DNA from 3 places in the Janthinobacterium sp. 67 genome. Region 2 is predicted to be linked to each of the others. Evidence: predicted binding sites of a transcription regulator. Region 2 holds the regulator's gene; each other region holds the start of a gene.
The links. The regulator sigma-54, encoded in region 2, starts transcription at its own class of promoters, with help from an activator protein. The targets are predictions, from matches to a motif close to TGGCANGNAANCTGCTTT.

Region 1: a site for sigma-54 is predicted at 1,947-1,964, ahead of CLU90_RS19770 (EDSAP-1 family PEP-CTERM protein). Genes of this name have one in related genera too.
Region 3: a site for sigma-54 is predicted at 6,465-6,482, ahead of adh (aldehyde dehydrogenase). Genes of this name have one in related genera too.

Annotation. Positions count from the first base shown of each region.
Region 1 covers NZ_PGES01000001.1:4,408,086-4,417,738, reverse strand. The annotation lists gene CLU90_RS19785 (hypothetical protein) at 1-259, opposite strand, end outside; gene CLU90_RS19780 (hypothetical protein) at 420-794, shown strand; gene CLU90_RS19775 (SDR family oxidoreductase) at 830-1,828, shown strand; gene CLU90_RS19770 (EDSAP-1 family PEP-CTERM protein) at 2,052-3,044, shown strand; gene CLU90_RS19765 (LytR C-terminal domain-containing protein) at 3,112-4,185, opposite strand; gene CLU90_RS19760 (type II secretion system F family protein) at 4,197-5,135, opposite strand; gene CLU90_RS19755 (type II secretion system F family protein) at 5,149-6,126, opposite strand; gene CLU90_RS19750 (CpaF family protein) at 6,143-7,489, opposite strand; gene CLU90_RS19745 (AAA family ATPase) at 7,547-8,716, opposite strand; gene CLU90_RS19740 (TadE/TadG family type IV pilus assembly protein) at 8,772-9,377, opposite strand; gene CLU90_RS19735 (TadE/TadG family type IV pilus assembly protein) at 9,367-9,653, opposite strand, start outside.
Region 2 covers NZ_PGES01000001.1:4,651,900-4,661,552, forward strand. The annotation lists gene CLU90_RS20860 (monovalent cation:proton antiporter family protein) at 1-1,219, opposite strand, end outside; gene CLU90_RS20865 (KpsF/GutQ family sugar-phosphate isomerase) at 1,304-2,338, shown strand; gene CLU90_RS20870 (KdsC family phosphatase) at 2,338-2,871, shown strand; gene lptC (LPS export ABC transporter periplasmic protein LptC) at 2,914-3,525, shown strand; gene lptA (lipopolysaccharide transport periplasmic protein LptA) at 3,551-4,132, shown strand; gene lptB (LPS export ABC transporter ATP-binding protein) at 4,132-4,887, shown strand; gene CLU90_RS20890 (RNA polymerase factor sigma-54) at 4,892-6,370, shown strand; gene hpf (ribosome hibernation-promoting factor, HPF/YfiA family) at 6,440-6,799, shown strand; gene CLU90_RS20900 (enoyl-CoA hydratase/isomerase family protein) at 6,931-8,016, shown strand; gene rapZ (RNase adapter RapZ) at 8,018-8,881, opposite strand; gene hprK (HPr(Ser) kinase/phosphatase) at 9,443-9,653, opposite strand, start outside.
Region 3 covers NZ_PGES01000001.1:5,136,986-5,146,638, reverse strand. The annotation lists gene CLU90_RS23160 (4Fe-4S binding protein) at 1-1,120, opposite strand, end outside; gene CLU90_RS23155 (porin) at 1,178-2,338, opposite strand; gene CLU90_RS23150 (PQQ-dependent methanol/ethanol family dehydrogenase) at 2,626-4,362, opposite strand; gene CLU90_RS23145 (DUF779 domain-containing protein) at 4,414-4,803, opposite strand; gene adh (aldehyde dehydrogenase) at 4,858-6,378, opposite strand; gene CLU90_RS23135 (beta-propeller fold lactonase family protein) at 6,631-7,587, opposite strand; gene CLU90_RS23130 (TonB-dependent receptor family protein) at 7,792-9,653, shown strand, end outside.

The DNA of each region.
Region 1 (9,653 bases), 240 kb from region 2:
CCAGCGCGGTCTCTATGACCTTTTCCGGCAAGCTGTAGACGGTCGCCCAGCTGGCGCGGCCGTCCTGCGTGTTGGCGGGGAAGCTGTGCGTTTCGATCGGCCAGTGGTATTTGCGTTTCAGCGCCTTGACGATGGCGGCCAGCGAGACGCGACCCTGCAGCGGTTCGGCGCCGGACTGGTCGCGGTTCGACAGCAGGACGGCCAGGACCTGGCCGCGGCCCGTGCGCGCGCCGGGGAAGGTGGGGGTTTTGTTTGCCATGGCCTATTTTACCGGGCACTTATCGGCGAGAGGCGATGTGCCGCACCTTTGATCTGGCGCAAACGCCGCATCGGCTTTGCGGCCACGATGGACGTTTCGACAGGCTGCCAGTGCCCCTCTGGCAGCCTGGACCTGTCATCATGGGGCACAGGAGCCTATCATGCACAGCCTGAACATCCAAGCCATGCAATGGCAGCCCGTCGCCGATATTTCCGCCGTCAATCCGCTGCTGCCCGACGACCTCGCCTGCTTTCGCGAACTGCGCGACGTGCTGCAACGTTATGGCGCGCTCGATCGCTTTGGCATTTCCCTGATCCACCGCCATTTCGACATCGCCGACGACGAGGAATTGATGGAGTACACGGATGCGGAAGCACGCACCCTGACGGTAAAGCCTGTCAAGAAAAGCGACATCGACTGGCAGCACACGACGATTACCAACTGGAAATTGACGGAAGACGAGGAAGTGGCGCGCATCGGTTGCGGCTGCGCGCGCAATTCGGGTGGCCACCTCGGCTATCACCGCGGTACCTGAACCTGCCAATTGCCGCGCCCTTGAAAGGTCCTGCCATGGATGATCCCAAACTCAGCAAGTCACGCCGCAGCTTTGTCGAAGGCATGGCCGGCGGCGCACTGGCCGCCTTCGCCGTGCCCACGGCGGCACAGCCGGCGGAGGCGCCGGTGCCCGCCGGACCCAGGCCGCTGGCACCCGGCTATCCGCGCCCGCCTTTTCCCGTCCAGCAGCAGCCGTGGCCGGGCCTGGCCAGCCGCATGCAGCCCCGGCCCGACCATGGCGAAACCAGTTACAAGGGATCGGGGCGCCTGCTGGGGCGCAAGGCCTTGATCACGGGCGGCGATTCCGGCATCGGGCGGGCGGCGGCCATCGCCTTTGCGCGCGAAGGCGCCGACGTGGCCATCAACTACCTGCCGGCCGAAGAGCCCGATGCGCAGGAAGTGCTGCAGCTGATCCGCGCGGCGGGGCGCAAGGCCGTGGCCATCCCTGGCGACATCAAAAGCGAGGCGTTTTGCCAGCGCCTGGTCAGCGAAGCGGCCCGCCAGCTGGGTGGCCTGGATATTCTGGTCAACAATGCGGGACGGCAATTCTCGCGCGACTCCATCCTCGACATCAGCACGGCGCAGTTTGACGACACCTTCAAGACCAATGTCTACGCCATGTTCTGGATCACGAAAGCGGCCGTGCCCCTGCTGCCAGCCGGCGCCAGCATCATCAATACCGCCTCCGTGAATGCCTACGATCCCGGCGAGAACATCATCGATTACGCCGCCACCAAGGGCGCGATCATGATCTTTACCAAAGGGCTGGCCAAGCAGTTGGCGAAGCAGAACATCCGCGTCAATGCCGTCGCGCCCGGCCCCTTCTGGACGGCATTGCAGGTGACGGGAGGGCAATCACCGGACAAGATTCCCGCGTTCGGCCAGGACACGCCCATGGGACGCCCGGGGCAGCCGGCGGAACTGGCGGCCGTGTATGTGTTGCTGGCATCGCCGGAATCGAGTTACGCCACTGGCCAGGTGTATGGCGCCGTCGGCGGGCGCGGCGGTCCCTAGCGCGCAGTGACGCCGGCGCCGGCACCACCCGCCAGGCGCCGTCGGCCTTTCTTACACTTTGCTTCAACCGGCTCAGTCCGCTTTGCACAAGTACTTGATTCCATGTGATTTTTTTGTGTGGCACGCAAGCTGCTTATCACTGTCTACGAGATGAATCCAGGCAGGTCATTCTGGATTTTTCATCCCCCGGATTTTCCGAGACTGACTACGATAAGAGGCTGCGATGAACATCGATCACACACGAAGCAAGACCTTGGGCTGGCTGGGCGCACTGGCGGCGGCAAGCTTGCTTGCCAGCGGCCAGGCGCAGGCCGGCGCGTACGGCCTGGCCGTCAACGAGTTGAACACTTTCCGCATCACCACCAGCGCCGGCGCGCTGTCGCTGGCCGGCGCCAACCGCAATGCCAGCGACAGCGCCTTCTTCGAGGGTGGCGTGGCCGTCAATCCGCGCGCCGTCAATACGGGCCCGGCCGCCAACGCCGACGTGCTGCAAGTATGTTCGGGCGGCGGCTGCAGCGGCTTGCCGCAAAATAATTACGCACCCAGCCCCAGCTCCACCCTGGAGTTCGCCCGCGGCGACGCGCATGCCTTCGGCAATATGCTCACGGCCGCCGGCTCCACCGTGCGCGCCGTTGCGGAAGCACAGCGCGACACGGTCGGTGCCGCCACGGCCACGGCGGGTGACACGCTCACCGGCTCCGTCAACCTGACCCTGTCGAGCGCCGGCTTCATCACCTTCAACTTCATGGCGCGGCGCGACCTGCGCACCAGCGTGACGACGATGGGCGACAAGTCGAACGTGTCGATCATGGATATCTTCAATATCTCGTGCAATACTTCCAGTCCCGTGGGCTGCCTGTCGCGCGCGAACGCCGATGGCGTGATCTTCCAGTTCGCGCCCGATGGCGACGCCAGCAATGGCAGCGACATCAACGGCAACCATACGGTCGGCAGCCTCGATCCCTTCAGCCTGAACATGACGGCCGGTACCAACGACCCGGCCACGGGGCGCACCTTCACGAATGGCTTTGCGATGTTTTCGCTGACGTCGAATTTCGCCCTGCCCGCCGGCAGCTACACCATGAACTTTTCGAAGTCCACGCGCACCGATATCGTCGTCATCGACCCCCTGCAGGTACCGGAGCCAGGCACCCTGTTCCTGCTGGGCACGGGATTGGCGGCCCTGGCCTTTACGCGCCGCCGGCAGCCGACATAATCAGCAGCTTGAAAAAAACGCGGCGCCCGTCAAGGCGCCGCGTTTTTTTTGTGCCGCTCAAAACGTGTTAACCGAGCCGTGCCAGCGCCCGGCGCGCCATCTGCAATTGCTGCAGATAATAGCGGTGCAGCATGGCGGGATCGGTGAGGTCGCGCCCCAATACCAGGCGCAGTTCGCTGGCAGGGCAGTCGGCGGCCTGGGTCTGTACTTGAGCACCCAGCTGGCGGGCCAGCTGGCGCGCCGCCTGTTCTTGCGCGGGCCGGTATTCGACGCGCGTGCGCGCCACCTGGAAGCGGGTTTCATTGGCCAGGCGCACCACCTGCACGGGCGCACCGGCCAGGCTGCGCGCCAGCGCGGCGGCCAGACCGGGCACGCCGTTGCCATTCACGATTTCCAGGCGCGGATGCGGCACGCTGGCTGCCGGTGCAAGCGCCACAGATTGCGACGCGGCAGCGGGCACGCTGCGCACGATGGCCGGCGGCACGCGGCGCAGGCGGGCCAGGCCATCGCTCTGCGTGATCTCCACGCGCGCCATGGCGGGCACATCCCGTGTCTGCGCCTCCGCCGGCACGGGCTGTGGCGACTGCTCGCCGTGCAATAACGCCATGTCGCGCCGCACATCGTGTTCCTGCAAGCTGCTCGCCTGGCGCCGCATGACGGCGGCGCGCGCGTGCTGCCCCAGCCGTTCCAGCACCTGCGCCAGATGCCGCCAGGCCAGCGCATTGAGCGGGTCGAGCAGACAGGCCTGTTCCAGCGCAGTCAACGCCTGCGCATCGCGCCCGCTTAAATAATAGGCATGACCGAGATTGCTGAACAGGTAGGCCTGCCGTGGCTGCGGCGTGCCCGCCTCCTGCGTCAAGGCCAGCCAATGGACGATCGCCGCGTCGTGGTCGCCCCGCTGCGCATGCAGCACGGCCAGACCGTTGCGCGCGTTCACGTGGCGCGGTGCGGCGCGCAAGGCTTGTTCATAGGCCGCTTGCGCCGCCGGCAAATCGCCCCGCTCGAAATGCTGGCGCCCCGCCGCATAGGCGGCATCGGCGTCGGGCCACGCTGGCAACGGCGCGTGGGCCAGTTGCGTGGTACAGGCGGCCAGGCCCAGGCAGGCGCAGGCGGCGGCCAGGCGGGAAATCATCAAGCGCATGGTAGCTCCTTTCAGCGGCTGGCCATGGCCGGCACGAGCACGCGATAGACTTCGATCACGGCCGGCCCCATGAGCACCAGCATCAGGGTGGGAAAGACGCAAAAGATCAGCGGGAACAGCAGTTTCAGGGCGATCTTCGCTGCTGCCTCTTCTGCAAGCAGGCTGCGCTTGCCGCGCAGGTTTTCCGAATGCACGCGCAGCGAATCGCCCATGCTGGTACCGAAGCGCTCCGATTGAATCAGCATGGCGACCAAGGTGTCGACGTCTTCCACGCCGCTGCGCAGGGCCAGGTTGCGCAGCGCCTTTTCCTTGGAAAAGCCGGCGCGCATTTCCATCAGCACCAGCTGCAATTCCTGCGCCAGCACCACGCTCTTGATATGGATTTCGCCCGACACCTTCACCAGCGCGCGCTCCAGGCTCAGGCCCGCTTCCACGCACACGGTCAGCAAATCGAGCGCGTCGGGGATGTTTTCAAAGATGTCGCGCTGGCGCCGCTTGGCCGTGCTGGCCAGCACCAGATTGGGCAGGTAATAGCCGACGGTGGCGCTGACGCACAGCAGCAACAGCAGCACGCTGCGCAACTGCGCCGCCATGGCGCTGGCCGCATACAGGCCCAGGACGGTGGGAAACAGCAGGGCCAGCACGGTTTTCGCCGCGAAGTACAGGGCCGGTGCGCTGGCTTGGCGCCAGCCCGCGTTCATGAAGCGCGTGCGCAGCGGCGAGCGTTCCCAGCCCTCTTCAGGCAGCGACAGCTTGCTGAACGGCTGCGCCACGCGCGCCACGCGCTCCACCCAGCCGTTTTCCACCACCACATCGCTGGCGGCCGGCGTCATGGAACCGAACAGGCGCTGGCGCAAGGCGCCGGGAAAGAAGATCAGCCACGCCAGCAGGGCCAGCGCCACCACCACGGCGAAGACGATCAACAGAAACAGCAGTTGTGCGCCGCTCATGCCACCTCCTGTTTTATATCCGGATACGGATGACGTTGCGCATCCACACTACACCCAGCGCCACCATGCCGGCCGCGTACCACAGCAGTTTAATGCCGCTGGGATCGGTCCACAGCAGGCTGATGTATTGCGGGTTGACCAGCGCCATGACGCCGATCATCACCACAGGCATCAGCCCCAGCACCCAGGCCGACATGCGACCCTCGGCCGACAGCACGCGCACTTGCCCCAGCAGTTTTAACCGGGCGCGGATGATGCGCGCGATGCTGACCAGCACCTCGGCCAGGTTGCCGCCCGATTCGCGCTGCACCAGCACGGCGATGACGAGGTAGCGCAAGTCCGTCAGCGGTATGCGCGCGGCCAGGTTTTGCAGCGCCTCGTTCATCGGCACGCCGTAATTGATCTCTTCATGCGCCATCTTGAATTCGCCGCTGATCGGCTCATTGAGTTCATCGCCCACCATCTGCAGCACGTTCGAAAACGAGTGCCCGGCGCGCAGCGCGCGGGCCAGGAAATCGGCCGCTTCCGGCAGTTGCGCCTCGATCTTTTTCAGCCGCGCCGCGCGCGCGCGCAGCACGCACAAACACGGCGCGCTCGCGGCGCAGGACAGCAGCAGCAAGGCGCCGGGCAAGGGCATCGACCAGGCCGCCAACAGCAGCAAGGCCGCCAGCAGCAAGACGCCCGTGCCGCCCAGGAATTGCGCCACCGACCAGGACAAGCCCGATTGCAGCAGCAGCTGGTCGAGCTTTGCGGCCTGCGGCAAGCGCCGCAGCCAGCGTTCCAGGCCGGGCGAACGCGCATAGCGACGCTGCTTGAGGATGGAGACCCGTTCGCCGCCCCCTTCGCCGCGCGCCGCCATCAGCCGCAGGCGCCGGTTGATGCGCCGCGCCGCGCTGCCATGCGTGCCCGACCACCACAGCCAGACGCCTTCCACCATCAGGATGCAGGCGGCGAACAGCAGCACGGCAAAGCCATAGAAGACCAGGTCCATGATTCCTCCCTCGTTTTTACTCGTAGATGCGGTCGGGATCGAAGACCGTATCGGGCACGGGCGCGCCGAACATGCGCAAGCGCTCCGTGAAACGGGGCCGCACGCCCGTGGCGCAGAAGTGGCCCTGCACCTTGCCATCGGCATCGACGCCCGTCTGCTCGAAGCGGAAGATTTCATGCATGGCGATGATGTCGCCTTCCATGCCCGTCACTTCCTGCAGGCTGACCAGCTTGCGCGCGCCGTCCGTCAGGCGCGACACTTGCATCACCACCGTCACGGCCGAACAGATCTGCTGGCGCGTGGCGCGCGGCGTCAGGTTCACGTTGGCCATGCCGACCATATTTTCCAGCCGCGCCAGCGCGTCGCGCGCCGTGTTCGAGTGAATGGTCGCCAGCGAACCTTCATGGCCCGTGTTCATCGCCTGCAGCATGTCGAGCGCCTCGGCGCCGCGCACCTCGCCCAGGATGATGCGGTCGGGCCGCATGCGCAGCGCATTGCGCACCAGCGCGCGCTGGCTCACTTCGCCCTTGCCCTCGATGTTGGGCGGGCGCGTTTCCAGGCGTACCACGTGCGGCTGGCGCAGCGCCAGTTCGGCCGCATCCTCGATGGTGACGATGCGCTCGCTGCCGGGAATGAAGCCGGACAGCACGTTGAGCAGGGTCGTCTTGCCGCTGCCCGTGCCGCCCGAGATCAGGATGTTGACCTTGGCCTGGCCCAGCGCCTGCAGCACCTGCACCATGGGCGGCGTCAGGCTCTTGTAGTCGAGCAGATTGGCGATCGTCAAAGGCTGCACGGCGAAGCGCCGGATCGATAAAATGGGGCCATCGACGGCCAGCGGCGGAATGATGGCGTTCACGCGCGAACCATCGGGCAGGCGCGCGTCGACCATCGGGCTCGATTCATCGACGCGCCGCCCCACGCGCGAGACGATCTTTTCGATGATCTTCATCAGGTGCGCATTGTCGTGGAAGGTCACGTCCGTCAGCTGCAGCCGCCCGCCCCGCTCCACGTACACCTTGTCGCAGGTATTGACGAGGATGTCGGACACGCTGGCGTCGGCCAGCAAGGGTTCGAGCGGGCCAAAGCCCAGCATCTCGTGCTGGATGTCGAGCACCAGGCTGTGGCGCTCGTGCTGGTTCAGCACGATGCGTTCTTCCTCGATCACGCGCTGCACCAGCAGCGCCAGCTCGTGCTTGAACTGCTCGGCCGTCAGGCGTTTCAAGCGTTCCAGGTCGATACGGTCGAGTATCGTCTGGTGCATGGTCTTTTTCAGTTCCTGGTAGGCGTGCAGCGCCAGCGCGCCTTGTCCATTGCTGGCGGGACGCGCCGTTTCATTTGCCGCCAGGCGTTCGCGTAAAGTCATCTCGGCTCCCATGATGGCTCCCGGCGGGAGCCTTGACATCGTTCATCGGCGACCGCGTCAAGCCTCGCTGCGGCTGAACAAGCGGTCGAACAGGCCGCGGCTTTCCGTCACGCGGCGCGCCGTCACCAGTTCCACCAGTTCGGCCAGGCTGCGCGCCACGGCGCTGGTGCGCGACAGCTGCAGCAGCGGAATGCCCTGGTTGACGGAATCGGTGGCGGCGATGTAATCGTTGGGCACCGTATGCACCACTTCCGCGCCCAGCGCCTGCTCCAGGTCCGCCAGGCGCAACCGCCCGCCCTTCTCATAGCGGTTGACGATCAGGCGCAGGCGTTCGCCCGGATAGCCGAGCGAGCGGAAAATATCAAGCAGGCGGCGCCCGTCGCGGATGTCGGGCAAGGCCAGCTGCAGCACCGGATAGATGGCGTCGGCGTTGTCGAGCGCGCGCAGCGACAGCGCATCGATCTGGCGTCCCACGTCGAGCACGATGTAGTCGTAATGCTGGCGCGCCACGGCCAGGATGCGGTCCATGTGCTCGGGCTGCATGTCGACCTTGTGCGACGGGTCGTCGGCCGCCGCCAGCACGCCGAAGTTCGGCGTCACGTGCACCAGGCACGAAGCGAGGAAGGCGCCATCCATGCGCGCGATCTGGGCGCAGATGTCGGACAGGGTCATGGCCGGCTTCTGGTCCGAGACATATAAGGTGGCGTCGCCGAACTGGCCGTGCAGGTCGATCAGCAGCACCTTGCAGCCGGCCAGGCTGGCCAGCGCGTAGGAAAAATTCGTCGACAAAAAAGTGGCGCCGCTGCCGCCCTTGCACGAGATGAAGGCGAGCACTTTGCCATCGCGCATCTGCGTCACGCCCGCCTGGATATCGACCCTGTCCATCGCCTCGTGAAAGGCCTTGTGCACCAGCGGCAGCTGCAGCACTTCGCGCATGCCGGCGCGCATGGCGCGTATCAGGACATCCTGCTGCTGGCCGCGCGTGAGCAGCATCAGGACCGCCAGCGGATACTGGCGCGCCAGCCGTTCCAGCAGGTCGGCTTCATCGGCATCGATGCCGCTGGCGTCGACGATCACCAGTTCCGGCGCTTCGGGCAGCATGCGCTCGACGGCGTCGCGCAGGCCGCTGCGCCGTTCCAGCAGGCGCAGCACGGGCATGCGGGCCGCCCCCTGTGCGGCAATTTCATCGTGCAAGCTGGCGTCACGGCTAATCATCAAGGCTTTCATCGCACTTCCTCGCTTCTTTCAGGTCTACACATTCGGCTGCGCCGCCAAGTGGCGCTCAAGGACAAAAGCCGGGATTGTCCGGATACCCCAGCGACTCGGCCACCGCCATGGTGGCGCCGCTGGGCAGGCGCACGGCGCTTGCGCCGGACGGGAACATCATCCCCAGCAGCGGCAGGATGGGCCTGTACGGCACGCTCTCGCAGCGCCCGCCATCGCCGGGCACGCACAGGCGTGCGCGCACGAAACGGATGCAGCTGGCGCCGTGCGGATCGTCCAGACAATTGATGCGGTTACGCTGCGGGCAACCGGGCATCACCGTCACCGGAACGGCCGCCAGCGCGGCGCCGCCGGCCTGCGACAGATAATCGATGCGCACATACGCGTCGCTGATGCCGCCGCCGAGCGGCAGCACGCCCGGCGCGGCCCGCAGCACGGCGTGCGTGCGCACGTCCTGCAGCGCACTTGCGTTGCTGAAATCGGCAACGGCCGCACCGCGCGCGGCACGCCGCGTGATTTCATGCACCATATTCCATAAATACACGGCGCGCGCCACTTCCAGCAGGGCAAACAGGAACAGAAAGAACAGCAGCGCCAGCATGGCGAACTCGACAGCGAATACGCCGTCCTGCCGCTGCCGCCGGGGGTGCGGATTAATGAACATAGCGCAATGTCGCATTGGCACGCAGCGAGATCGGCGCCAGTTGCGGCAGCCACTTGCGCGTCAGCTCGGGCAAGATATCGACAGGCATCTCCACGGACAACTTGATGCGCACCTGCAGCGGCGCCGTCGCAGAATTGCCGCAGTTATAGGCATCGTCGGCATACACGCATTCCACGACGACCTTGCTGCTGCTCATGCCTGGCCAGGATTCCAGCATCGCCTGGCGCACCATCTGCCGGGCAAACACGGCGCCCTGCTCCGCCGCATCGGCATTGA
Region 2 (9,653 bases):
CAATCTTCGTCAGCGCCAGCGATTGCATCATCCAGTCGTTGGCCGCCAGTTTCATGACGATGGCGTCGGACTTGGCGATGAGGAAGGGCGCCACCAGCATCGACAGCACCATCGAGGCCAGCACCACCTGCACGACGAACGGGTCCATCAGCTTGATGCCGCCAGCCAGGTTCAGCAGCACGAAGCCGAACTCGCCCGCCTGCGCCAGCCCCAGACCCGTGCGCAGGGCCACGCCGTTGCTGGACCCGAACAGCCGGGCCAGCCCCGCGATCAGGGCAAATTTCAGCAGCACGGGGCCGCACAGCAGGAGCAGCACGAGCCACCAGTTCTCAAAGACGACGCGGATATTGAGCAGCATGCCGACGGTGATGAAGAACAGGCCCAGCAGCACGTCGCGGAACGGTTTGATGTCCTCTTCCACCTGGTGCTTGAATTCCGTCTCGGAAATGAGCATGCCGGCAACAAATGCGCCCAGGGCCAGCGACAGCCCGGCCCGCTCCGTGATCCACGCCGCGCCCAGGGTAATCAAGAGCAGGTTGAGCATGAACAATTCTTGCGAGCGGCGCTTGGCAACGATGGTCAGCCAGCCGCGCACCATCTTCTGGCCGATGAACAGCAGCAAGATCAGCACGACCAGGGCCTTGCCGCCGGCCCAGGCCAGGGTTTCGGCCAGGTTGTCCGAATCGCGCGTGAGGGCGGGAATCAGGATCAGCAGGGGCACGACGGCCAAGTCCTGGAACAGCAAGATGCCGATGATCTTGCGGCCGTGCTCGCTTTCGAGTTCCAGCCGTTCCGTGAGCATTTTCGACACGATGGCCGTCGACGACATGGCCAGCGCGCCACCCAGGGCGAACGCGGCTTGCCAGCTCAGGTGGACGTAGGCGGACAGGTAGCGTCCGACGAACCAGCCGAAGACGACGGTGGCGATGATGGTGGTGACCACCTGCGCCATGCCAAGGCCGAAGACGATGCGCCGCATGGCGAGGAACTTGGGCAGGGAAAATTCGAGTCCGATGGAAAACATCAGAAAGACGACGCCGAACTCGGCCAAGGTATGGCTGGCCTCGTTTTCGGCCGCCAGGCCCAGCGCGTGGGGGCCGATGACGATGCCAACGGCCAGGTAGCCCAGCATGGGCGGCAAATGCAACATTCTGAAAGCGACCACGCCCAGCACGGCGCTGCCGAGTAACATCAGGGTCAGTTCAAGCGAGGAAAACATGGGTTGCCCGGTGCGGTCAATGGAAATCGTTGTTTGTTGTGACTGGCAAGTTTTTTGCTTTCCTAATTCGTTTATACTTTGGGCATGAGTGTAACCCATGAAAAAACAATGCTGAAAGCTTTTGATCGAATTGACATGCAAGCGACGACCGAGCGCGCCGTTGCGCTAGCCCGCACCACCTTGCAGATCGAGTCCGACGCCATCGTTGCGCTGCACGCGCGCCTGGCCACGGACGACAGCGTGGGCCGCGCCGTGGCGCTGTTGCTCCAATGCAAAGGAAGAGTCGTCGTCTCCGGCATCGGCAAGTCCGGCCATATCGCGCGCAAGATTGCCGCCACCCTCGCGTCCACCGGTACGCCGGCCCTGTTCGTGCATCCGGCCGAAGCGGCCCATGGCGACCTGGGCATGGTCACCTCGGACGATGCTTTTATTGCCATATCGTACTCGGGCGAATCGTCCGAGCTGATGGCCATCATGCCCGTCGTCAAGCGCATGGGCGGCGTACTGATTTCCATGACGGGCAAGCCGAATTCCAGCCTGGCCCAGCTGGCCGACGTGCACCTGGATATTTCTGTTGAAAAAGAAGCCTGTCCGCTGAACCTGGCGCCGACGGCCAGCACTACCGTCACCCTGGCCCTGGGCGACGCCATCGCCGTGGCCTTGCTCGACTTGCGCGGCTTCAAGGAAGAAGATTTTGCCCGCTCGCACCCGGGCGGCGCCCTGGGCCGCCGCCTGCTCACGCACGTGCATGACGTCATGCGCAGCGGCGAACGCGTACCCAAGGTGCCCGTTGAGGCATCCCTGCTGCAGGCGCTGGAAGAAATGACGAAGAAGGGCATGGGCATGACGGCCATCGTCGATGCCGACAACCGTCCCGTGGGCGTGTTTACGGATGGCGACTTGCGCCGCATGTTCGAGCGCGTGCAGGACTTCACGCAAGTGGCGATCCGCGACGTCATGCATGCGCAGCCGCGCAGCATCGCGCCCGAACGCCTGGCCGTCGATGCCGTGGCCGTGATGGAGCAGTTCCGCATCAACCAGATGCTCGTCGTCGATGCCGACGGCAAGCTGGTGGGCGCGCTGCATATCCATGACCTGACGCAAGCGAAGGTGATCTGATGGACAGCGTGGCGGACAACCTGGCACGCGCGGCCAAGGTCAAACTGATGATCTTTGACGTCGATGGCGTGCTCACCGACGGCAGCCTGCATTTCGGCCCCGATGGCGAGATGATGAAAACGTTTAATGTGTATGATGGCCTGGGCATCAAGCTGCTGCAGGAATCGGGCGTGCAGACGGCCATCATCAGCGCGCGCCGCTCGGCCATCACGGCGCGCCGCGCGCAGGACCTGGGCATTACCCACGTGCACCAGGGCGGTCACGACAAGCTGACGCCGTTTCGTGAACTGCTGGCGCTTACGGGCTTGACGGAAGAGCAATGCGGCTATATCGGCGACGACGTCATCGATGCGCCCATCCTGAAACGCGTGGGCTTTGCCGTCAGCGTGCCGGGCGGGCGTCCGGAAGCGCAGGGCCTGGCGCACCATGTGACGCAGGCCGGCGGCGGCCGTGGCGCCGTGCGCGAGATCTGCGAATTCCTGCTGCGCGCGCAGGACAACTATACGCGCGTCATGGCGCCGTTCCTGGAGTGAGGCGCGCCGCCTCGCCAGTGACATTTGAAAGAGTAAAGTCCTATGCGTAAGCCAGGAGGCGCCCATCGCTGGCGCATCATTTTCACCGTGCTGGGCGCGGTTGTCGTCGCGCTGGGCAGCTTTTGGCTGCTCGAAGTGATGAACAAGAATGGCCAGGATGCCATGCCCAGCAAGCACTTGGATGAGCCCGACTATTTCATCACCAATTTCAGCCTGGTGCGCATGGACTTGACGGGTAAGCCCAGCTATATCGTGTCGGGCACCAAGCTCACGCATTATCCTGCCGACGATTCGTCCGACATCGACCAGCCCTTCGTGCGCAAGCTCACGCCGGGCATGCCGCCGTTGAACATGAACGCGGAACTGGCGCACATCGACCAGGACAATACCCGGCTGCAACTGCACCGCAATGTCGTGATCGACCGCGTGGCCAGTCCGAAGGCGCAGAACCTGACGATCAAGACGGAAGCGCTGACGGTGTTTCCGGACGAGGAAAGAATGGAAACGGACGTGCCTGTCGATATCCTGACGGGCACCTCGCGCCTCAATGGCATCGGCATGAAAGCCAATAACGCCACCGGCGAGGTGGAAGTGCAGAATGCGCTGCGCATGGTCCTCCCGCCGAAACCGCGCCCGGCCGCGGCGGCAAAATGACAGAATGAAACAAGGAAACCATACTATGAAGAACATCTTGCTGTTGACCGTATTTTCTCTGGGCATCATGGGCGCGGCGCATGCCGAGAAGGCCGATTCCGAGAAGGAAGCCGTCATCACGGCGCGTAGCGGCCACGTCGATGACGTCAAGCAGATCCGCACCCTGACGGGCGACGTCGTGCTGGTCAAGGGCACCCTGACCATGAAGGCGGGCCGGGCCCTGATCACGGAAGACCCGCAAGGCTACCAGTTCATCACCTTCTGGGCCGATCCCGGCAAGCTGGCCACCTTCCGCCAGAAGCGCGATGGCGCGGGCGACCTGTGGATCGAAGGCGAAGCGGAGCGCGTGGAATACGACAACAAGACGGAAGTGGTGAAACTGTTTTCCAAGGCCAAGGTAACGCGCCTGGAAGGCACGAAAGTGACCGACGTGGCCAACGGCGCGTTCATCTCGTATGACAGCCGCAAGGAAGTATTCCAGATGGAAAATACCAACAGCGGCACCAGCACGCCCGATGGCGGCAGCGTGCGCATGGTGATCCAGCCGAAGACCAAGGCGCCGGCGGCGGAGAAAGCGCCGGCCACGCCTGCGCCAGGAACGAAATAATGGACAATACTCGTTGCGGCAGCACCCTGATCGTTCGCGGTCTGCAAAAAACCTATGGCAAGCGGCAAGTCGTGCATGATGTTTCGCTGCAAGTCGAATGCGGTGAAGTGGTGGGGTTGCTGGGCCCGAACGGCGCCGGCAAGACTACCTCGTTCTACATGATCGTCGGCCTGGTGCCGTCGGACGGCGGCAGCATCGACATCAGCGGCGTGGACATTTCCAGCCTGCCGATCCATCGCCGCGCGCAGATGGGCCTGTCCTATCTGCCGCAGGAAGCGTCCGTGTTCCGCAAGCTGACGGTGGAAGACAATATCCGCGCCGTGCTGGAAATCCAGACCGTCGAAGGCCGCCCCCTGAAGAAGGCCGAGATCGAGGAACGTCTGGATAAATTGCTGGCCGACTTGCAGATTGAAAAGTTGCGCGAGAACCAGGCCTTGTCCCTGTCGGGCGGCGAGCGCCGCCGCGTGGAAATCGCCCGCGCGCTGGCCACCGATCCCCGTTTCGTGCTGCTTGACGAGCCGTTCGCCGGTGTCGATCCGATCGCCGTGATCGAGATCCAGCGCATCGTGCGCTTCTTGAAGGAGCGCAATATCGGCGTGCTCATCACCGATCATAATGTGCGCGAGACGCTGGGTATTTGCGACCGTGCCTACATCATCAACCAGGGCTCGGTGCTGGCGTCGGGACGCCCCGACGACATCATCGCGAACGAGTCGGTACGCCGGGTCTATCTGGGCGAACACTTCCGTATGTGAGCCAATGAAACAATCATTGCAGCTGCGCACCTCGCAGCACCTGGCACTGACGCCGCAGTTGCAGCAATCGATACGCCTGTTGCAATTGTCTACCCTGGAATTGCACCAGGAACTAGAGCAACTGCTGACGGACAATCCCCTGCTCGAACGGCTCGACGATCCGCTCGACCGTTCGCTGCGCCTGCTGTCCGATGGCGCCTTGAGTTCGACGGCCGCGCCGGCCGAAGCGCCGCCCCAGCCGCCAGGCCAGGAGGCGCCCGCGGCGCCGGCTGAAGCGGAAACCTTTGACGGCGAGGCGGGCGAGGGCCCGGCCGCCGTGGATGGCGGCGACAGCGACTGGAGCGAGGCGAGCCGGGGCAAGGCGCCCGACGACGAAGATTCCCGTCCGCAACTGGAAGCCCATCACTGCACCCTGCGCGAACACCTGATGGAGCAGATGCGCGTGACGGTGCTCGAATTGCGCGACCGCGCGCTGGTCGAGCTGATCATCGACGCGCTCGACGACAATGGCTACCTGGAAGAGTCGCTCGACGACATCCTGGCGCGCCTGCCGGAAGAGCTGGAAATCGACGCGGACGAGATGCGCACGGCCCTGGCGCTGCTGCAAAGTTTCGATCCGCCCGGCGTGGGCGCGCGCAATGCGTCCGAATGTCTGGCCCTGCAGATCAAGCGCTTGCCGCAGGTTGCCATGGTGACGCGGCGCATGGCCCTCGTCATCGTGGAAAAGCACCTGGCCTGGTTTGCCCAGCGTGATTTCAACAAGCTGAAAAAAGCCCTCGATTGCGACGATGAAGACTTGCGCGAAGCGCAGACGGTGATTCGCCAATGCAACCCGCATCCGGGTGCCGTGTTCGCCTCTGACGTGTCCGATTACGTGGTGCCCGACGTCGTCGTCAAGCGCGCGCGCAATGGCTGGCAAGTGACCCTGAACAACGACGTCATGCCGCGCCTGCGCGTGAACGCCATGTACGCCAACCTGCTCAAGCAGGGCAAGGGCGAAGGTGCCATGGGCGCACAGTTGCAGGAAGCCAAGTGGCTGATCAAGAATATGCGCCAGCGCTTCGACACCATCCTGCGCGTGGCACAGGCGATAGTAGAAAGACAAAAGAACTTTTTCTCGCATGGGGCCGTTGCCATGCGCCCCCTTGTGCTCCGTGAAATAGCTGATACACTGGGTTTACACGAGAGTACTATCTCGCGGGTAACAACTCAAAAGTACATGCTGACCCCGCACGGCATGTTCGAGTTGAAATATTTCTTTGGTAGCCACGTCGCCACCGAAGCGGGGGGCGAAGCGTCATCGACGGCGATACGGGCATTGATCGTGCAACTGACAGGAGCAGAAGACCCTAAAAATCCTTTATCCGACAGTAAGATTGCGGACATGCTGGGGGAACAAGGCATGGTGATTGCGCGACGTACTGTTGCCAAATACCGGGAAGCATTAAAAATTCCGCCAGTGAGCCTGCGTAAGTGTTTGTAAGTTTTTTTCGGTTCCTCTGCGGGCCGGATACGATGGACCGCACGAACCCGATCATCTTTAGGAGTGTGTATGAATCTCACCATCAGCGGACATCATCTCGAAGTGACACCAGCCATCCGTGAATACGTACAAACGAAGCTGGAGCGCGTGAAACGTCATTTCGATCAAGTCATCGATATCGCCGTGATTCTGACCGTGGATAACCTCAAAGAGAAAGAAAAACGTCAAAAGGCCGAAGTCAACCTGCGTCTGAGTGGCAAGACCGTCTATGTGGAAAGCCTGGCGCAAGACTTGTACGCCGCAATCGATGCCCTGATCGACAAGCTCGATAGGCAAGTGATGAAATACAAAACCAAAGTGCAAGGGCACGGTAAAGAGGCGATCAAGCATCTGCCAGACAGCTCGGAAGAAGAATTCGCCCCCGCCTAAGCGGCCTGCGACTTTCAACCGGTTGTGATCAACTAAGGGCGCACATTGCGCCCTTTTTTGCGCCCAGCGGAACGCAATGTTCCCCGCGCAGGCGCTAGAATGTTTGCACTTTCACTTCTTTCCTGCCTGCCATGAGCGACTTCGTCCAGACTGCCATCCGCAACCGCACGGGCCACATCGTGCTCGACCGTCCGAAAGCCTTGAATTCCCTGTCGCTGGACATGGTGCGCGCCCTGAGCGCGGCCCTGCTGGTCTGGCGCGATGATCCCCAGGTGGACGCCGTCGTGATCCGCTCCAGCAGCGAGAAGGGCCTGTGCGCCGGCGGCGACATCCGTTTCTTTTACGATGCGGGCCTGGCCACGCCGCAAGGCGGCAGTGCCTTGCTGGAAGATTTCTTTACGGAAGAATACGCTTTGAATCATTTGATTCATTTCTATCCGAAACCGTATATTGCCGTGATGGATGGCGTGGTGATGGGCGGGGGCATGGGCGTGGCGCAAGCTAGCCCCGGCAACTGCCTGCGCATCGTCACGGGCCGCACGCGCATGGCCATGCCGGAAGTCAATATCGGCCTGTTTCCGGACGTGGGCGGCAGCTATTTCCTGTCCCGCCTGGCTGGACAGCTGGGTCTGTACCTGGGCTTGACGGGCTTGACGATCAACGCGGCCGACGCCCTGTACACGGGCCTGGCCGATGTCTACCTGCCCGAAGCGCAGGTGGGGGCCCTGCTGGACCTGTTCGAATCGACGCCGGGCGAGGCCTTGCCGGTGGCGATCAAGGCCCTGGCGGCGCCGTTCCAGGCCAAGGCGGGCGTTTCGTCCCTGGCCACGGCGCGCGCGGCGCTGGATCGCCATTTCAGCGCTGGCTCCGTGGCAGCCATCATGGCCTCGCTGGCGCAGGACGACGGTGCGTTCGCCAGCAAGGCCTTGGCGGCCATGCGCCTGCGCTCGCCCCTGATGATGTCCGTGACGTTGGAATTGCTGCAGCGGGGCGCCCACCTGGGCGTGGCCGATTGCCTGCGCATGGAACGCACGGTGGTGCGCCACAATTTCGAACATGGCGAAGTGCTCGAGGGCGTGCGCGCGCTGGTGGTCGACAAGGATAATGCGCCGCGCTGGAATCCATCAAGCCTGGACGAGGTCGACGCGGCCATGGTGGCGCGCTTCTTCGCTCCCGTCTGGCCGGCGCAAGCGCATCCGCTGCGCCACCTGAATTAAACTAGGCGCGTTCGCGGTGGCGCAAGACGACGCGTTCGTTGGGCCCGAAGTATTGCGCCAGCCGTTCCGCCATGTACACGGAGCGGTGCTGGCCGCCCGTGCAGCCCAGGGCCACCGTCAGGTAGCTGCGGTTGTCGGACTTGAATGATGGCAACCATTTCTCGATGAAGGCGCGTATGTCGGCCAGCAATTCCAGCGCGCTCGGCTGCGCGTCGAGGAAGGCGATCACGGGCGCGTCGCGTCCGTCGAGGGGGCGCAGGGCCAGGTCGTAATAGGGGTTCGGCAAGGCCCGCACATCGAAGACGAAGTCGGCGTCCAGCGGCACGCCCAGCTTGAAGGCGAACGATTCGAAGAACAGGGTCAGCGGTGCACGCTCGGAGGCGACGATATCCTTGATCCAGGCGCGCAGCTTGTTGGCGCTCAGCTCCGACGTGTCGATCACGTGGCCCAGCTGTTCGATGGCCGACAGGCGCTCGCGTTCTTCCGAGATGCATTCGATCAGGGTGCGGCGGCTGGCCGGATTCTGGTTCGGACGCAGTTCGTGCGACAGCGGATGGCTGCGCCGCGTTTCCGAGAAGCGCGCCACCAGCGAATGCGTGGTAGCCGTCAAGAACATGACCTTGACGTCGTGCCCCTGGTCGCGCAGCAGGGCCACATTGTGCGGCAGGCTGACGAGCGACTCGGCGCTGCGCGCATCGACGGCGACGGCCAGTTGCGGTGTGCCTTCGTCGAGCAGGGTTTGCACCAGGCTGGGCAGCAAGGCCGGTGGCAGGTTGTCGACACAATAGTAGCCGGCATCTTCCAGCACATTGAGCGCGACGGATTTACCGGAGCCGGATATTCCGGTGATAAGGACGATATGCATAGCCCGATCATACAATAAAGACCGGTGCTCTGCTCCCAAGGCAATTATCTTTACAAACTATTGCAATTTCATATGTGTATTTCGTAGGTCGGCTTAGCGCAAAGCGGTGCAGCAGGGAATTCACGCAGCATGGCTGCGTGCCTGCGTAACGGTCCTCGCTTGCAAGCGAGGGCTCCTGCTGACACCCGCTAACAATGTCGTCGGATTACGCGGGGCCTTGCCCCGCTAGTCCGACCTACGTTGCTAATCCCCGCTCATGGCGAGTCGTTGGTGCAGCCGGGAATTCACGCAGCACGGCTGCATGCTTGCGTAACGGTTCGCCCTTGCAAGGGCGAACTCCTTGGCAACATTAATCGCCACTCATGGCGAGTCGTTGGTGCAGCAGGGAATTCACGCAGCGCTGCTGCGTGCCTGCGTAACGGTTCGCCCTTGCAAGGGCGAACTCCTTGGCAACATTAATCGCCACTCATGGCGAGTCGTTGGTGCAGCAGGGAATTCACGCAGCACGGCTGCGTGCCTGCGTAACGGTTCGCCCTTGCAAGGGCGAACTCCTTGGCAACATTAATCGCCACTCATGGCGAGTCGTTGCCGTTCCATGAACTCCTGCAAGGTATCGATGCCGCGCAGTTGCAGAATGGTATTGCGCACGGCCGCTTCCAGCAGCACGGCGATGTTGCGGCCGGCGGCGACGGGGATGACGACCTTGCGCACGGGCAGGCCCAGCACGTCTTCCGTGGGGAACAGGAAAGGCAGGCGCTCGACTTCCTCTTCC
Region 3 (9,653 bases), 490 kb from region 2:
CGTTACGCACGATGCGTTCCGGATACACGATGCCCTTGCTGCGCGTGATGGGCAGCGTGAACGCCAGCGGGCTGGCAGCATCGAGCCCCGCCTGGCTGATAATGCGAAATACGGCGACACTTTCCGTCGGCAGTGGCCCCGCATCGGAAAAGCTCAGTTCCAGGTCCAGGTCGCGCATGTCGATGGGCAAGCCATCCTGCTTCAGCAACAAGCGGTCCGGCACGGTACCGCGCACGAAATCGTCGCCCAGCACGCCATAGCGCCCGCGCGACATGACGAGGATGGCATGGTCGCCCTCGTCGAGCCGGTTGCGCAATTTATTCCAGCTGCGTTCCGTCAACAGGTTGCGCCCCACCGTGGGAACTGAGACGTACGCCAGGTACAGGTCGATGAACGCGCCGTCCGCGTCGCGCGTGGCTTCCGCATCGAGTCCGGCTCCGGGACTGCCCGCAAACAAGGCTTCCACCTCCTTGTTGCTCAGGCGTACATGCTGGATCAAGCCCTGTTCGAGCATCTGCGCCACGCCGAGTTTCTCGAATACCTCCATGCGGATGCGGGCGATCTGGTCCGGGTCGCGGCCTTGCGCAAAACCGAGTTTTTTGCGCGACACTTTCAAGGCCGAGGCCAGCACGCTCTGGTTGATGATGCGCACGGAGGCCGTGGCTTTTGATACGCCATCGATATCGGCGTGGCTCGCATCCGGCGCGCGTTTCGTCCTGGCGTCGATGGCGATATTCTGTTTCAGCGACAAGCCCTGATACTGCTTGACGAACTGAAACAGGGGCGCTTCGCCTAAGCCGTCGAGAAACACGGGCTCGTGCTGCGACAGCACGGCGACGTCGAGAAAACTGCCTTTCGGATCGATGGCGATCAGCAGATTGACGGGCACGCCGGAAAAGCCGGGTATGGGCGCCAAGTCCACCGATTCAAACACGTAGCCGACCAGTTCGGTCGCCGTGGCGTTCTGGCGGAACAGAGGCCAGACGGGCAAGTCGGCCTCCTTGTCGCCCACGACGATGGGCGCGGGAAAGCGCCGTGTCAGCTCGGCCTTGGTCAGCACACCGGCCCAAGCCTGTCCCAGGATAAACAGGAATAGCCAGCAGGCTATGAACAAGCGCATTATCCGCATGCATGGTGCTCCGTGCGGCGCCCTGTTCCAAGGCGCCGCGTTGTTGAGTTAGAAGAAAATAATGCCGCCCAGGGACACGCCATTCATCTTCGCCTCGCCGCCGGCAAAGCCTTTCGAGCGCGTCTGGCCCAGCTCGCCTACCAGGGTGATCGCGCTGTTGAGCGAGTAATACGCGCCCAGGGTCAGGTTGGCGTTCGACTTCAAGCCGCCCGTGCCGGCCGTGTTGTCGTCGTTCTTGCTGATGCCGTAGGACAAGCCCAGCTTCAGCTTGTCCGTCGTTTTATACGTGCCTTGCAGCAGCCAGTTTTTCGACTTGGTATCGCCCTGGTCCGCATCGGACAAGATGCCCAGGCCCTTGCCGCCCTGGAAGTTGACCAGCACGCCAGCCGAACCCATCTGGTACGAACCGCCCACTTCCACGCCGCGCATGGTCAGGTCATCGACACCTGGCGTCTTCGACGTGAATTTTTGCGACTTCACGCCCAGCCACGCCTTCAAGCCTTCCTGCGCATACGTGAGCTGCGCCTGCACTTGCGGACTCGACTTCGAAGAATAGGTCGAGCCTGCCACGATAGGCGTATCGGAGACGGGGCTGACCAGTGCCACGTCGACGCCAACGCCGCCCGACTTTGGCGAGGTGTACATGATCTGTCCATAGTTGCCCAGATAGGTATAGCCGGCACCGATATGGCCCAGGGTCACCCGTCCCCGCTGCGTGGCCTGCACGGGCGCGCCCGAGCCCAGCAAGGTCATGTCGGACAGGATCGCATTCGCGCCGAAGATGCCGTAGTCGCGCCCCAGCTTGAAGGTGCCCATGTTCTCATTGCCAAACGTAAAGAAAGCCTGGCGCACGTCGACGACGCTGTTCTGGCTGATGGCGCTGTCCGTGGCCGTCGAGTTGTAGATGCCGATCAAGGCTTTCACGTCGTACTCGCCCAGGCGCGAGCTTGCCGAGGTGATCAAGCCGTTGGGCAACAAGCCATTGCCGATGGTGGTGCGGTCCTTCTCTCCGCCGCAGCCGAGCGCCTGGCCGCCCAGCGCCAGCCCGCCCACCGCATCGCCCGAACACGACACCTGCGTGTAGTAGGCGTTGACGATGCCGCCCACCGACACGGTCCAGTCGCCAGCCTTGATATCGACGGCTTGCGCCTGTCCCACCGCTGCGATAGTCATGACACCGAGGCTCCCCAGCTTGATCCATGTGTTCATTTCTTCTCCTCTTTCTTCTCTGTTTTTAGTGTGCACACCAGTGATTGATGTACCTCAAGCTTTGGCAATAAGCGTGCCCAGCAAGCCTCAGAGGGAGAAAGGAAAAAAGCATATTCAACGTGTGCAGCGGCGGATCAATCGCCACTGATAGTGTTCATTTTTTGACCGCAAGTATGCGTATCGGCCATCGAGGTAAACAAAAAACTGACGGCCTGGGCCGTCAGCAAAAAGAAAGCACCCGGCGGACAGGGAGACACCCATCCGTGTGGCCCGGGCGCTTCACCCCGTTACTTCGATGCCAGCTTGAAGACCCACACGGAACCGCCCTGTTCCAGGAAGTTGACCTTCTTCGCCACTTCGCCGCCCCACAGCGGCACCGCGCCACCCCAGCCGGATACGACGGCCACATATTGCGTATCGCCATCCTGCCAGGTGACGGGCGGCGCCACGACGCCGGAGCCCGTCTGGAATTTCCACAGCTCCTTGCCCGTCTTCGCGTCGACGGCTTTCAGGAAACCTTCCGGCGTGCCGTAGAACACCAGATTGCCGGCCGTACTCATCACGCCACCCCACAGCGGCGCGTTGTTCTTGATTTCCCACACGATCTTGCCCGTCTTCGGATCGACGGCGCGCATGGCGCCGATGTAGTCGTCAAACAAGGGCTTGATGGTGAAACCTGCGCCGAGGAACGCACCGCCCTTCTTGTAGCTGATCGGCTCGTTCCAGATATCCATGCCCCATTCGTTCGCCGGCACATAGAACAGCTTGGTTTGCGGCGAGTACGCCATCGGCATCTGGTTTTTGGCGCCGAGGAAAGCGGGCGCGGCAAACACGGTACTCCCCTTCTTGCCCTCCTCGCCCTTGGTCGGATCGCCAGGGCGGCCGGCAGCGATGTAGTTCGGCCGGCCCGTCTTCAGGTCGATGCTGCTGGCCCAGGTGATTTTCTTCACAAATGGAAAGGCGTTCTGCAGCTTGCCCGTGTTGGCGTCGATCACATAAAAGAAACCGTTGCGGTCGGCCTTGCCGCCGTAGCGCTTGCCATCCATGTCGAAGGTGACGAATTCGTTGGCGCCGTCGAAATCCCAGGCATCGTTCGGCGTGTTTTGATACGCCCACTTGATTTGCCCCGTTTTCACGTCCAGCGCCACGGTGGACGACGAGTACAGATTGTCGCCGGGACGCAAATGGCTGTTCCACGGCGCCGGGTTGCCCGTGCCAAAATACGCGAGCTTGGTTTGCGGATCGTAGGTGCCGCCCATCCACGTCGAGGCGCCGCCCGTTTTCCACAGGTCGCCCGGCCAAGTCTTGTTTACCGTTCCCGAAATGCCGTTGTCGATGGCCTTGCCATCCTTGTCGTAGCGGTGGCCCATGTGACCCTCTACCGTCGGACGGCTCCACACGAGGTCGCCCGTCATCGGGTTGCGCGCTTCGACCCGACCGACGATGCCGAATTCACCGCCCGACACGCCCGTCAGCAGCAAGCCTTCGGCGATCAGCGGTGCGGCCGTCATCGAGTAGCCAGCCGCATAGTCGTCGACTTTTTCCTTCCAGACGATCTTGCCCGTATTCTGGTCCAGCGCCACCAGGTAGGCGTCGAGCGTGCCGAAGATCACCAGGTTGCCGTACAGGGCCGCACCACGGTTGACGACGTCGCAGCAGGGCATGATGCCGTCTGGCAAGCGATGCTCATATTTCCACAGCTTGGCGCCCGTTTTCAAGTCGACGGCGAAGATGCGCGAATACGATGCCGTGACGAACATCTTGCCGTTGTGAATCAGCGGCTGCGATTCCTGGCCCCGCTGTTTTTCACCACCGAACGAGAACGACCAGGCCGGCACTAGCTTGGCCACGGTCTTGTCATTGATCTGCGTCAGCGGCGAATAACGCTGGCCCTGCGTGCCCATGCCGAACGACAGGACGCTGGACGGATTCTTTGCCGTGCTGTCGAGCATGGCGGTGGTGACATTGCCCACATCGGCCGCCTGGGCCAGCGATGCCAAACCCAAACCGACGAGTATCCCCATGATTTTTTTCTGCACAATCATCTCCCTCTGTTTTATTAGTATGTGTGTGTATCAAGTCTTGCGGTGCTCATGCGGCTGGGCATGCAGCAAGGCGCACTCTTCATCGGTGAACAGGCGCGAGCGCGTCAAGAAGCGCTTGCCCGTGCCGTTGTCGAGTGAAAACATGCCGCCATTGCCATCGACCACATCGATAATCAACTGGGTATGCTCCCAGTACTCGAATTGCTCGAGTCCCATGTAGAACGGTGTGCCATTCAAATTGCCGAGATAGATGTCGGTGTCGCTGACATCGAACTCGCCCAGCGCATAACACATGGGCGTACTGCCGTCACAGCAACCGCCCGACTGGAAAAACATCAGCGGACCATGACGCTGGCGCAACTTGTCCATCAATTCCAGCGCCGCATCGGTGGCGACCACCCGGGCAATTGCTGCACTCATGGCATCCCTTTCTGTGCGCCGCGCCCGGACAACAGGCGCGGCGCGTGTACCGGTTTAGAAGAAGCCCAGCGCTTTCGGGCTATAGCTCACCAGCAAGTTCTTCGTTTGCTGGTAATGGTCGAGCATCATCTTGTGGTTTTCGCGGCCGATACCCGATTGCTTATAGCCGCCGAACGCGGCGTGGGCCGGATACAGGTGGTAGCAATTGGTCCACACGCGGCCCGCCTGGATGGCGCGTCCCATGCGGAAGGCGCGCGAGCCGTCGCGCGTCCACAAGCCGGCACCCAGGCCGTACAAGGTATCGTTGGCAATCGCCAGCGCGTCGGCCTCATCCTTGAAAGTGGTCACGGACACGACGGGCCCGAAAATCTCTTCCTGGAAGATGCGCATCTTGTTGTTGCCCTTGAACACGGTCGGACGCACGTAGTAGCCGCCTTCCAGGTCACCCGCCTGCGTGTTGCGCTCGCCGCCGGCCAGCACTTCGGCGCCTTCCTGGCGGCCGATGTCGAGGTAGGACAGGATTTTCTCCAGCTGCTCCTGCGATGCCTGCGCACCGATCATGGTGGACGAGTCGAGCGGGTTGCCCTGCTTGATGGCAGCCACGCGCTTCAGCGCACGTTCGATGAATTTCTCGTAGATCGATTCCTGGATCAGCACGCGCGATGGGCAGGTGCACACTTCGCCCTGATTCAGCGCAAACATGGCAAAACCTTCCAGGCACTTGTCGAAATACTCGTCATCCGCATCCATCACATCTTCAAAGAAGATGTTCGGCGACTTGCCGCCCAGCTCCAGGGTGACGGGAATCAGGTTTTGCGCGGCATAACCCATGATCAGACGGCCCGTGCCCGTTTCGCCCGTGAAGGCGATCTTGGCGATGCGCTTGCTCGAGGCCAGCGGCTTGCCCGCTTCCAGGCCGAAACCGTTGATGATGTTCAGCACGCCCGGCGGCAGCAAGTCGCCGATCAGCTCGATCAACACCATGATGGAAGCCGGTGTCTGCTCGGCCGGTTTCAGGACGACGCAATTGCCGGCGGCCAAGGCTGGCGCCAGTTTCCACACGGCCATCAGAATCGGGAAGTTCCACGGAATGATCTGGCCCACGACACCGAGCGGCTCATGGTAGTGGTAGGCATAGGTTTCCGCGTCGATTTGCGCGACGGAACCTTCCTGCGCGCGGATGCAGCCGGCGAAGTAACGGAAATGGTCGATAGCCAGCGGAATGTCGGCATTCATCGTTTCGCGGATGGGCTTGCCGTTGTCGATGGTTTCCGCCGTGGCGATCAGGCTCAGGTTCTGTTCGATGCGGTCGGCAATGCGGTTCAGGATATTGGCGCGCTCGGCAGGCGAAGTCTTGCCCCAGGCATCCTTGGCGGCATGGGCGGCGTCCAAGGCCAGCTCGACGTCTTCCACCGTGGAGCGGGCGATTTCGCAAAACGGCAAGCCCGTGATCGGCGTGATGTTAGGAAAGTATTCACCTTTTACTGGGGCAACGAATTTGCCGCCAATGTAATTGTCATAGCGTTGTTTGAAAGGATTGGCTACGCCCAGTTTGCTGATGTCTGCGAGATTCATGTCGTCCTCTATCGGGTTAATTAGAATGGAATTACTGTAATTAAAATCAAACGTCCTGGTACAGATGGGGTGAGTACACGGAGTCTTCCGCAAATGCCGTGCCAGCTCGCCATCCCACTACAAACTTAGCCGCTTTTCCCCTTGTTACAAGGGCGTGGCGTCAATACCGGTGTGCTTTTCAGCGCATGTCCGGGCTTGAGCCGCTGCACAATGGAACAGGTGTACCAGACTGGAACACCTGGTCCTGTGCCACTAGCGAATCACCACGCCCCATGGCAACTCACCCACTGCAATATCGGCTACCTTGCGCGCGCTGGCCGTGTTGATGACGGACACGCTGTTCGAGCGGCCATTGGCCACGTACAGCTTGGCGCCGTCTGGCGTGATGGCCATATTCCACGGGCGCTTTCCGACGGGAATGGTGGCCGTCACCTTGTTGCTGGCCGTATCGATCACCATTACCGTGCCGTCCGTGCCATTCGAGACATACACTTGCTTGCCGCCGGGATGGACCACGATGCCATTGGCATTTTTTCCAGCGGGAATGGTGGCAATCGCCTTGCGCGCGGCCATGTCGATCACGTAGACGGCATTGACCAGTTCGCACGCCACGTAGGCGCGGCCCGAGTCCGGACTGAAGCCGATGCCGCGCGGACGCAGCCCAACGGCGACGGACGCCACCTGGCGGCGCTGCGCCACGTCGATGACATCGACTTGTTCGGCCTCTTCCGCGCTGACCAGCAGCCAGCGCCCATCGGGGCTGAAGACGGCATGTTCCGGGTTGCGTCCCTGTACCTTGATATCGGCGAGCAAGCTGCCCGTCTGGCCATCGAGCAAGGCCACGCTATTGTTTTCCTCGACGGCCACGGCCACGTGACTACCATCTTGCGAGGCGCTGACGCCTTCGGGCGACTTGCCCAGCGCCACCCTGCGCAGGGGCGTGCCGCCAGCGTTATCGATCAGCAGCAAGGCGCTGCTGGCGGCGTCCGTGACAAACAATTGCCGCCCGGTGGGGTCGGCGGCGATGCCGCGCGGACGCTTGCCGGCTGCAATCTGGCGCACGACCTGGTCGGTCGCCGTGTCGATCACGCTCAAGGTGCCCGATTTTTCATTGGGAACATAGGCAAATGGAGCAGCCTGGAGGGCGCTGCTGGCGAGCGCAGGCAGCAGCCAGCACACCTGGCGCAAGCGCGAGAAGAAGTTGGGCATAATCACCTTTCGATGGCAAAACACAGGAAAAGCGCGCGGCATCGGCGCATCTGAACATTGCTGTATGCAAACGCCGTGCCACTGACACGCGTATAATTTCAGCCCACCAATGGAGACATGGCAGGCATATTGCTTGATACAACGATGCAGACCTGCGCCGCGCACGCGACCAAAGCAGGCTTTTATTCACATTGGAGAATCCGCATGCAGCACCGTTTCCGCCTGAACACCATCGCCAGCTTGTTTGTCGCCGGCAGCGCTACCCTCGCCCCCCACGTCTTTGCCGCCGAGGCAGCTGCCCCGGCCAACGGGCAACTGATGGATACGGTGGTCGTCAGCGGCAGCCGCATTGCCCATCCCAGCCAGGAAGTGCCGGCCTCGATCGACGTCGTTGACAGCGCCCGCATCCAGGATGGCCAGATCCGCGTGAACGCGTCGGAAGCGCTGGCCGCCGTGCCGGGTCTGGTGGTGCAAAACCGCCAGAACTACGCGCAAGACTTGCAAATCTCGTCGCGCGGCTTCGGCGCCCGCTCGGCCTTTGGCGTGCGCGGCGTCAAGCTGATCAGCGACGGCATTCCCGCCAGCATGCCGGATGGCCAGGGCCAGGCCGCCACCTTCAACCTCGATACGGCCGAGCGCATCGAAGTGCTGCGCGGACCGTTCTCCGCCATCTATGGCAACCACTCGGGCGGCGTGATCCAGCTGTTTTCCAAGGATGGGCAAAATCCCCCATCCGTCGAGCTGAACGTGACGGGCGGCAGCTTCGGCACCAGCAAGGTCGACCTCTCGGCCCAAGGCCAGGCAGGCGGTATCGGCTACGTGCTCGACGGCTCGCGCTTCCGCACCGACGGTTTCCGCGACCACAGCGCCGCCGCGCGCGAACAGGCGTTCGGCAAGATCACCGTCAAGCCGACGAATGACAGCAAGCTGACCATCGTCGCCAACAGCCTGCACCAGGGCAATACGCAAGATCCGCTGGGCGCCTCCTGGGCCACGTTTGCCCGCGATCCGCGCGCGGGAGAAATCGACACGACGGATACGCAAAACCCGAAGCGCACCCTGGCCGAGCGCTACAACACCCGCAAGAGCATCGACCACCAGCAAATCGGCGCCACCTATGAACAGTCGTTCGGCGACGACCGCCTGCACGTGACGGCCTACGGCGGCAACCGCGACGTGATCCAATACCAGGCATTTACCAAGGGTTTCCAGGCGCCGGCCAGCCATTCGGGCGGCGTGGTCGACTTCCAGCGCGAGTTCTACGGCATCGACACCAACTGGCTGCACGTGAACCAGCTGGCCGGCGGCAAGCTGAGCACCACCATCGGCATCGATTACGGCCGCTCCAGCGATGACCGCACCGGCTATGAAAATTACATCGGCAATACCTTTGGCGTGAAAGGCAAGCTGCGCCGCGACGAGCAGGATGTCGTCTCCAGCCTCGATCCGTATATCCAGACGGAATGGCAAAGCGGAGCGTGGCTGCTCAGCGCAGGTGTGCGCTACAGCAAGATGAAAGTGTTGGTCAACGACCGCTATCTCGGCAATGGGAACGACAGCGGCAGCCTGGAGTTCAGCCACACGACACCGGTGCTGGGCTTGCTGTACAAACTGACGCCGGACGTCAATGTGTACGCCAGCGCCGCCCGCGGTTTCGAAGCGCCCACCCTGAATGAACTGTTTTACTCGGGCACGGGCGGCGGCTTCAATTACCAGCTGAAACCGGCCACCAGCACCAACCTGGAAGCGGGCATCAAGGCGAGGATCAACCACAACACGCACGTCAATGCGGCCGTGTTCCAGATCAAGACCAACGACGAGCTGGTGGTCGACAGTTCCAGCGGCGGGCGTACCAGCTACCGCAATGCGGGTAAGACCTTGCGCCAGGGTATGGAAGTGTCGCTCGAATCCAGCCTGCCATATGGTTTCACGACAAAAGTGGCGCTGACCAGCCTGCACGCCGTGTATGACCAGGCGTTCGGCGCCGTGCGCGAAGGCAGCCGTTTGCCGGGCGTGCCTAGCGCCAACCTGTTCGCGGAACTGGCCTGGAAAGACACGCTCGACCG